DNA from 3 places in the Bacillus sp. JJ722 genome. Region 3 is predicted to be linked to each of the others. Evidence: predicted binding sites of a transcription regulator. Region 3 holds the regulator's gene; each other region holds the start of a gene.
The links. Region 3 encodes NrdR, which represses ribonucleotide reductase genes. Its sites were predicted from a motif close to AACACNATATATNGTGTT; they were not measured.
Positions count from the first base shown of each region.

Region 1 (3,295 bases), on a different contig from region 3:
CTTCTGTTTTCCCTTGTAAGAACGGGAAGCTGCCTTTCTCTTTACTTAATTCAACAGATGCTTTATAAGCTGTCGTTGCAATCGTTTCAAATACTTGTTCAACAAGTTTATTTGATTCTTCTGTTCCATATTCAGATTCACAATAAATAAGTAAATCATGTAGTCCCATAACGCCTAATCCAACTCGACGTTCTCCAAGCGCTTGCTTCTTGTTCTCTTCAAGGAAGTAAGGTGTTGCATCGATTACGTTATCTTGCATACGAATCCCTACTTCAACCGTGTGTTTCAGCTTTTCAAAGTTAACTGTTTTATTTTCTTTGTCCGCCATTTGAGCTAAGTTAATAGCTGCTAAGTTACAAACAGAGTAAGGTGCAAGTGGTTGTTCTCCACACGGATTCGTAGCTACCACCTGTTGACCATATGCTTTTGCATTTGTCATATCGTTAGCATTATCTATAAAGAAAATACCAGGCTCAGCCGAATACGTAGCACAAATATTGATTAAGTTCCAAAGCTCTTGCGCTTTGATTGTACGATAAACTCGCACTTTATGTCCGCGTTTTTCCCACTCTCGGACATCCCCTACTTCATGCCATTCCTCATTATATTCTTTCATTTCAGCTTCATCATAACTTTCAACATGTGGGAAGCGCAGTTCATACTCTTTATTTTGATCAACAGCTTCCATAAATTCTTTCGTCAAGCAGACAGAGATATTAGCACCTGTAAGGAATTCTGGATTATGCACGCTATAGTGACCACCAGTTTGAAGCTTTTCTTCCGCTTCACTGATCACTTGATCCGTAAAACCACCTTGACCAGGAATTTGTTTATAATTAAGAATACCTTGATACATATCTCTTTCATACTCAGTTAAAGGAACGAATTTAAGCTTCTCATTCGCATATTTTTTAATATTTTCGTCTTTAGTATTTTCCATCAAGAAACGCAAAATACGAGGGTTTTGCATTTTAGAAATGATGAATTCAATAATGTCAGGATGCCAATCCGCTAACATGATCATTTGTGCTCCACGTCTTGATCCACCTTGCTCAACAAGATGTGTAAGCTTTGCAATATCATCCAACCACGAAACGGAACCTGAAGATTTACCATTTACACCTTTTGCAAGTGTGTTGCGAGGGCGTAATGTTGAACCGTTCGTTCCAACACCACCACCACGACTCATAATCTCCATTACTTGCTTACGGTGATCTGAAATTCCTTCGCGAGAGTCAGGTACGAATGGCATCACATAACAGTTAAAATATGTAACATCTGTTTGTGATCCTGCACCATATAATACCCTTCCTGCTGGTACAAAGTGCATGTTAGCTAGCTCTTGATAGAACTTCTCGAACCATTCTTGTTTCTTTTCTTCAGTTGTTTCAACAGAAGCTAATCCTGTCGCATTTCTTTTCGCAATTTGTTCATAAAAAATTTCAAGGGGCTTCTCAATAATATCTAGAGAACGATTAATAATGCCTGTTTCAATTTCTTCTGGTTTGTCTAAAGAGCCACGAAATTCATCTTCGACCAATACTTGTGCTTTTTTCTTCTCCCAGTCAATGCTTACGATATGTCCTAAGCCACGAGCTGGAAACTTAGGATCTTCTTTTATCGTTAACACAACAAAATCACCATTTGATAAGGTGATTTTCTCGGTGTCTTTAAAAGAATATCGATCAATCATAACTAAACGTGAAACGCCTTTATGCGTGATTTTCATGTCCGGTGTAATTGGATGAACTTGCGGGAACAATTTAATGTCCTGGTTTAGACTTTCAATACTTTTCTTGCTACTTTGCTTAATCGCAACAGACATAAGCAATCTCTCCTTTATTCGTACTACATTTATATTTTTCCTAGTTAGGTTGATTTTATAAAGTAACATTAACTTACCATATGTAGAGATATTATTCAATATATTGTGTTTTAATTTCACAACCTATCTATATATTGTGTCCAAGAAAACAAAATAATAAATTTGTCAAACTAAGAAAAGCTCAAATAAAAGAGAAAAAAGAAGAATAAACGAATTTTATACGATTTTTCATCTTTTTTCCCACCTTTTCAGAAGTTGCATTTTTCACGAATAAAAGAAGCCTTAAAAATACAAGATCTTCTGTTCATTCCTATTGAAAAATAATATTATCACACATAAAAAAGCGATGAACGGAACCCGTTTATCGCAAAAAATTCCAAGCATCACTTTCATATTTTTCTTGAGCTAATTTTGTAATTTCTTCTTGCTGAGCTTCAGATAATTGGTATTCTTGTAGATTAACTTCAAGTCCTTCCGCAAAACCTTCTTTAAAGGCTACTTTTGCTTCGTCTATGCCAATTGTTCGATCAGATAATTCGTTGATAGCCACCGCTTTATCTCGAAAGCTCTTGAACATTCTTTCCTTCAAGCGTTCGTTTCGGAAAATAAATAAATCAAACAATTTATCACTATCTAAATCAAGCAAAATAGAGCCGTGTTGTAAAATAACACCTTTTTGACGTGTTTGTGCACTTCCTGCAACCTTACGCCCCTCAACAACTAGTTCATACCAGCTTGGAGCATCAAAGCAAATTGCTGAACGAGGGTCTTTTAATTTTTGTCGATCTTCTTCCGTTTTAGGAACAGCAAAATATGCATCAAAACCAAGATTTAAAAACCCTTTTAAAATACCTTCGGATATTACTCGATACGCTTCTGTAACATTTTTTGGCATTTGCTCATGCTCTTCGCTTACAATTACACTGTATGTAAGCTCATGCTCATGTAACACAGCACGACCACCTGTTGCCCTTCGCACAAAACCAAGTCCCGCTTCTTTCACCTTATGTAAATCAATTTCTTTCTCAGCTTTTTGAAAGTAGCCTATAGAAAGCGTTGCTGGATTCCAACCGTAAAAGCGAATCACTGGTGGTATTTCCCCTTCACTATGCCATTTCAATAGCATTTCATCCATAGCCATATTATAGCTAGGCGAACAATTGCCCGAATCAATAAATGCCCACGTTTCTTTGTTCATATCGTGAAGCCTACCTTCTATATAAATTTATTTTATTCCTAACATTGTTTAGTATCGGGATTTGCCACCAACCAAACAAACTTTCAAATATCTTTTCAAACAATATACATACTAAATTAAACAATTGAACATTTCAACTAAAAAACAATGCTTTTCCTACATGATTATGTTAAATTCCTTTGATATTATGGTATATGGATATTATAATAATTAAAGATTGGATTGTTTTTTAGTTTTGAGAGGAGTTTTTTTACTGTGTGGTATTTCTTGCT
Region 1 covers NZ_JBALMO010000005.1:48,389-51,683, forward strand. Annotated here, with positions in the region: gene V7014_RS00675 (vitamin B12-dependent ribonucleotide reductase) at 1-1,825, opposite strand, end outside; gene V7014_RS00680 (lipoate--protein ligase family protein) at 2,187-3,023, opposite strand; gene V7014_RS00685 (rhodanese-like domain-containing protein) at 3,279-3,295, shown strand, end outside.
Region 1: the regulator NrdR is predicted to act here: its motif matches at 1,918-1,935, upstream of V7014_RS00675 (vitamin B12-dependent ribonucleotide reductase).

Region 2 (3,295 bases), on a different contig from region 3:
TGCTTTAAAAGCTAAGGCGAAAGAAATGGGCGTCCCTTTTAAAGTAGAAACTAATGGATCAACAGGCGTTAAGAATAAGCTTACTGATGAAGAAATTGCGAAAGCAACAACAATCATCGTCGCAGCAGATAAAAAAGTGGAAATGGATCGTTTTGATGGTAAGCATGTGATTGAAGTTCCTGTAGCTGCTGGAATTCGTAAAACAGAAGAGCTATTGAATAGAGCGGTCAATCAAGATGCGCCAATTTATAAAGCAAGTGGCCAATCTAGTTCGAAAGATGAATCATCTAAAGGTGGAAATTCATATTTCTACAAACCATTAATGAATGGTGTATCGAATATGTTACCATTCGTTGTTGGTGGTGGTTTATTAATTGCTTTATCATTCTTAATTGGTGGATTTAAAGCAGAAGGTACGATTGCAGAAGCATTAAGTACAATTGGTGGCGGTAATGCCTTCGCATTATTAGTACCTGTTCTAGCCGGTTTTATTGCTATGGGTATAGCGGATCGTCCAGGTTTTGCTCCTGGTATGGTTGGTGGTATGTTAGCAGCTTCAGGTGGAGCTGGTTTCCTTGGTGGCTTGATCGCTGGTTTCTTAGCAGGTTATATCGTTATTGGATTGAAGAAGATATTCGCTGGTTTACCACAATCTTTAGAAGGTCTTAAACCAGTATTAATATATCCATTCTTAGGTATTCTTATTACTGGTCTTATTATGATGTTTGTAGTTAATCCACCTGTGAAGTTAATAATGGATGGATTAACAGAATGGTTGAACGGTTTATCAGGAACTAACATTGTATTTCTGGGTATAATCTTAGGCGGTATGATGGCGGTTGATATGGGTGGTCCAATTAATAAAGCAGCCTTCACATTCGGTATTGCGATGATTGATGCAGGTAACTTTGCACCGCAGGCAGCAGTTATGATTGGCGGTATGGTTCCACCACTTGGTTTAGCTTTAGCGACAACTTTCTTTAAGAATAAATTTACAAAAGCTGAAAAAGAAGCTGGTAAAACAAACTATATTATGGGTATATCTTTCATCACTGAAGGCGCAATTCCATTCGCAGCGGCAGATCCAGTTCGTGTAATTGTAAGTTCTGTTATTGGTTCCGCTGTAGCAGGGGGACTTGCATTATTCTTCGGATGTACATTACAAGCTCCTCATGGAGGAATCTTTGTAATCTGGGCAGTAGAAAACCCATTTATGTACTTTGTATCATTAATAATCGGTTCAGTTGTTACAGCACTACTTGTTGGTTTCTGGAAGAAACCAGTACAGGAAAACATGTAAGGAAAAAAGGTATCCTCAGATTGTTTATCAATTTGAGGATACCTTTTTTTATTTATGCGAAAACCGACATTATCAAAACATTTGAATGGTATGTTTTGTCTTTCTTTCATGCTCTATTGATCTTTAGATCGCGTTAAGCTTGCAGGATTTTTAGAAAGCTATGAAAAATTGAGTAACTGATATTTCACGAATACTCATTTAACTAAATGAAAAGTTATGAGTAAATGGATAAAAAGTGAACTTTTTAATAAGATTATTTTACAATACTAGTATTTATTTTAACTGACATTGACGATAAATTTGTATTTTGATAGATTTAAATTAATAGACGGATGTGCCCTTTAACTTAAGTTAGAGGGGATTTTTTTTGATATTTAAACTATATATTGTGCTATGTTTATTTCTGTAATCAATATATAGCTTGATGGGGGATTGTAATGATTGATCAAGTGTGTAAGAGAGACGGTAGAATAAGACCATTTAATAAAGAAAAAATCACGAATGCTATTTATTTAGCTGCAGAGCAAGTAGCTACTAGAGAGGGAAAACAAGCGAATCACCAGACTTCAATGAAGTTAGCAGATGAAGTTATTACAATTTTGGATGAACGATTTGTAGGTAGTATTCCTAGTGTTGAGGATATACAAGATGTAGTAGTAAGAACTTTAATTAAGAGCGGTCATGTGAAATCGAGTGAGCAATATATTTTATATCGTGGTGAACGTAGTAGAATCCGTGATTCGAAGAGTAGATTAATGAAATCAATTAAAGAAATTACATTTTTAGATGCCGATGCGGCTGATATAAAACGTGAGAATGCTAATATTGACGGAAATACTGCGATGGGCACGATGCTTCAATATGGGAGTACGGTTTCAAAAGAATTTTGTAAGGCGAATATATTAAAGCCTGAGTATGCATATGCGCATGATTGTGGTGAAATTCACATACATGATATGGATTTTCTAAATATGGGTACATTAACTTGCTGTCAAATCGATGTGAAAAAACTTTTTAAAGGTGGATTCTCAACGGGCCATGGGTTCTTGCGTGAGCCTAACGACATTACTAGTTATGCGGCATTAGCTGCTATTGCCATTCAAAGCAATCAGAATGATCAACATGGTGGTCAAAGTATTCCTTTCTTTGATTATGGTCTAGCAGATGGTGTAAAGAAAACATTTAAGAAGTCGTATGTAAATCACTTACGGAAGGCAATACAGTTTTTGGATAATCCAGAGGAGGTAGAAGGGTTAAAAGAATTAGTACGGGAAGCTGAGGATTTAAGTGGTACTCAGCTGCAATTATCTTTAACGGATGCATATAAGAGTATAGAGAAAAAGCTATTCATGAATCAATTTCATATAGATGAACAGCTCGTTGAAAAAATTCAAAACTTCTCATATAAAGAAGCACAACTAGAAACAGATCAAAAAACGTATCAAGCGATGGAAGCTTTTATTCATAACTTAAATACAATGCATTCACGTGCGGGAGCTCAAGTCCCTTTTTCAAGTGTGAACTTTGGAACAGACACGTCAGCTGAAGGAAGGATGATTTCAAAGAATTTATTACTTTCATTAGAAAGCGGACTGGGCAATGGTGAGACACCGATTTTTCCTATTTTAATTTTCAAGGTAAAAGAAGGGATTAGCTTAAATCCAGAGGATCCGAACTATGATTTATTCCAGTTAGCTTGTCGAGTATCTGCTAAACGTCTTTTCCCTAACTTTAGTTTTTTGGATGCACCATTTAATGCAGCGTATTATGTTGAAGGAAAGCCGGAAACAGAAGCCACTTATATGGGCTGTCGTACGCGTGTCTTAGGTAATACCTGTGGCTCAGAGATTGTAAGTGGGCGAGGGAATCTTTCGTTTACAACAATTAATTTACCGCGTCTAGGAATTAAACATGGACTCGTATATGCTCATGAAAGTAATAGGAAAGCATTCTTTAACGAGCTAGATGAGAAAATAGATTTAGTGATTGACCAAT
Region 2 covers NZ_JBALMO010000009.1:7,782-11,076, forward strand. Annotated here, with positions in the region: gene V7014_RS01660 (PTS fructose transporter subunit IIABC) at 1-1,300, shown strand, start outside; gene V7014_RS01665 (anaerobic ribonucleoside triphosphate reductase) at 1,738-3,295, shown strand, end outside.
Region 2: the regulator NrdR is predicted to act here: its motif matches at 1,676-1,693, upstream of V7014_RS01665 (anaerobic ribonucleoside triphosphate reductase).

Region 3 (3,295 bases):
GACATATAATCATCGATAAAACGGTCCGCCACTTCAACTGCTTTCGCCTTAGCAGCACTGTTAATATCAATATCAAATAATGTCGCAGAAAGGATGTCTTTCGGAATGTATAAGCTTTGAATTAAATTCTCACGGTGTCGACGCTCATCTACTTTCTTCTTGCTCGCGCATGGTTCGTAGAACAACTCAACCGCTTTTCCTTGTATCTTCATATGCGCAGTATAACCTTTTACTGTATTTTTACATTCCTCTAAAGAAGGGCAATGTGAACAGTCTTTCTGTTGCGTAGTATAGTCATAAAATTTCATTAAGCTCTTTTCTATTATTTCTTCATCGATCAATGAACTATTGCGGTTTAAGAACTCTTGAATGTCAGGATGAGACAATGTTTCTTTCCTAATCGCTTCATACCTTTTTGAAAAATCATTCGTACGGGTGAGACCTGACAAAGCTTGGTTAATTTTTCTCATTATGATCACCCTTTTCTTTTATATTTTTCTTTTAGCTTCGCTTGCAATTGAGCCTTTTTCGATTCGAAATCGGCATCTTCTTCCGATTTCACTTCCGCCGTTTCATTGGCTTCACTATTCTTTAACCACTCTGGCACAATTTCAGTCCGAACAGGATTTTGAGCCTTTTTAGAATAGGAAGGCTTACCTTTCGCGTTTCTATTTTGCGCTTGTTTATATTCATTTTTAGCTAATTCCATCGCTTCTTTAACGGTCTTCACATTTTTTCTAGACCAATGGCTTGCAATCTTCTCTACATATGCTTTAGAAAGCTTCATATCTGTCATAATCATGACGTACTCCAAGAGGACATTCATTACTCCAGGTGACAGTTTCTGCTTCATCATGACTTCTTCAACAATTTGCAAGTCTGCCTTAGATGGCTCGCCTCCACCACCATGTTGAATTAATAACTCTCGTGGTGATATTCTCTCCAAAAGTTGAATTCTTTCTTCTTCTTTTGATTGAGGCTTTCGTACATCGCTTTTATACTTAGCAGGCTGCACTTGTTCCGCTAAAGAAGGATACTCTTGATTATATTCAATTTGATACCAATCTCGCGCAGCTTTACGGAGTTCCTCCACATCTATTTCATTATCAACATTAACAGCCCGCAATACGATGGATTGCATAACAATTGGATTAATTCCATAAATAAAAGCTAATTTTGCAATCGCAGTTTGGATTTCCGTTGTAAAAGCCCTCTCTGAAATAAGAGACGACTTCATTCCTGCAAAGAACAATCCAAAATCAAAGCGATCACCAAATCCTTCAAGATCTTGTACTTCGTTTTCACTAACAAAAGTACTTCCTTGTTCAACCTCTAATTCATACCCATCATCAGAAGGCACATAAAGCGAATCTAATTGAGAAGAAAATACTTCCGTAAAAGATTTTGTTGTATCTTTATATTCTGCCTCATTCCAAGTGTCATCAGAAAAGAAACGTTTCAGTTTCGTGAATTGTCCCTTTCCTACTTTTTTATACAAATAAATATTTAACATACCATCTGTAAAAAACTGCTCTGGATTTAAAGGAGCCATAAGTTCATATAAAAATGTTGTTTCTTCCTGTTGATCATGCTTCTTATACACTTTAAGTAATCCAATACCTTCCAACTTGCTTCGTGCATTATATATTTCCTTTAAAGGAAGGCACATTGTGTTCATTAAACAATAGTGATTACTTTCCTCTCCCCAAAGTCTATTTGCTTCTAATTCACTCCATAGCGTGAAATACAAACTCATACTTAACGGACCGATAAGAGGTTGATAAAGCATCGCAATGATTTTCCGGTCATAATCTCGAAGTATACCTTTTGTCGTTACACGGTATTGATCAACTGGAAGAAGCTGTTGCCAATGATTCATCATTGTAAGTTCCAACCTTTCACTCGATAATACAAGTTATCATTCATAGAAAAAAGAGAGCCTCAAAAAACCAGCCCTCAACGCTCTTTATTAATCAAATCTTTCAATTCATCAATAAACACATTAATATCTTTAAATTGACGGTAAACCGATGCAAAGCGAACGTATGAGACTTCGTCAAGCTTCGCTAAACGATTCATGACCATATCTCCTATTATCTCACTTTTCACTTCGGAGTAGCCACTACTTCTTAATTCATTCTCTACATCTAATGTTAAATCTTCTAGTTCTTTTAACGAAACCGGTCGTTTTTCACACGACTTTATTAAACCGCGTAGGATTTTATCACCTGAAAATTCTTCACGTGTTCCTTCTTTTTTCACTACGATTAATGGGCTCACTTCTACTTTCTCAAACGTTGTAAAACGAAAGCCACATTTCTCACATTCTCTTCTTCTTCTTGTCGCTCTCCCCTCATCAATAGGGCGAGAATCTAAAACCCGCGTTCCGTTGTGTTGACAACTAGGGCATTTCATAGTATCAACTCCATATTTTTCAACAACGACAATAGTCTGCTTACATTGTCAGAAGTTGTATTGTATCCTTATATTATATAAAACAGCGTGCTTGTACAATAGAAAAAGTGAAGATTACCTCTAAACGTATAGCATTTACACAGCTTGTTTAGCTAAATTCATTTGTTGATTAAATAGCTTATATAATTCCATAGCCATTTCCTTAAGAATTGGATTAGATCCTGTTAAACGCTTTTGGTCTGTTGAAACAGTCAAGTCTACTGCAACTTCTAAAGGGGTAACCGGAATAATACTAACTACAATAAAACCTTTAATGGACGTCTGAAAAGATGCACATAGTTCTCCATGTTCTTCTGAAATAGAAACAATAGTTAGATTATTGTTCTGTTGAATAATTTGTTGCACATGGGATATAGCCTGTTGCTTTGAACTCTTATAATAATGTGTTCTTAAATGTTTATCATGATGACTATCACTTGTTTCACAATATAAAGTGTAACGCTCTCGCAATGAACTTACAAAACTCATCTCATATCAACCTCGTTTGCTATTCTAATGTTGTTATTATTATTTTACACAAAACAAAAGGCGTCTGTAAAATTACTATACATAAAGTGAAACTTTAATCGGATTCTTACTGGTGCTTCATCTTCCACTTAAACGTATTCGCTTTTACTTTCTGTTTTGAAGTGGGATTCTTAGCGCCAGTTTGAACGGGATAAATAAAACAACGCTCTTCTTTCTATTGGAAAAGACCATTAGAAAAAGAGGTGTGTAAACACACCTCCTGGAGATTTAGTCATTATAAAGCATTTACTTCATCGACTTTGATTGGACCCATCCCACGAGGTAATTCCATATTCTCTCGTGTTTTTGCGCC
Region 3 covers NZ_JBALMO010000078.1:36,980-40,274, reverse strand. Annotated here, with positions in the region: gene dnaI (primosomal protein DnaI) at 1-470, opposite strand, end outside; gene V7014_RS11210 (replication initiation and membrane attachment family protein) at 476-1,882, opposite strand; gene nrdR (transcriptional regulator NrdR) at 1,957-2,415, opposite strand; gene V7014_RS11200 (hypothetical protein) at 2,551-2,943, opposite strand; gene speD (adenosylmethionine decarboxylase) at 3,218-3,295, opposite strand, start outside.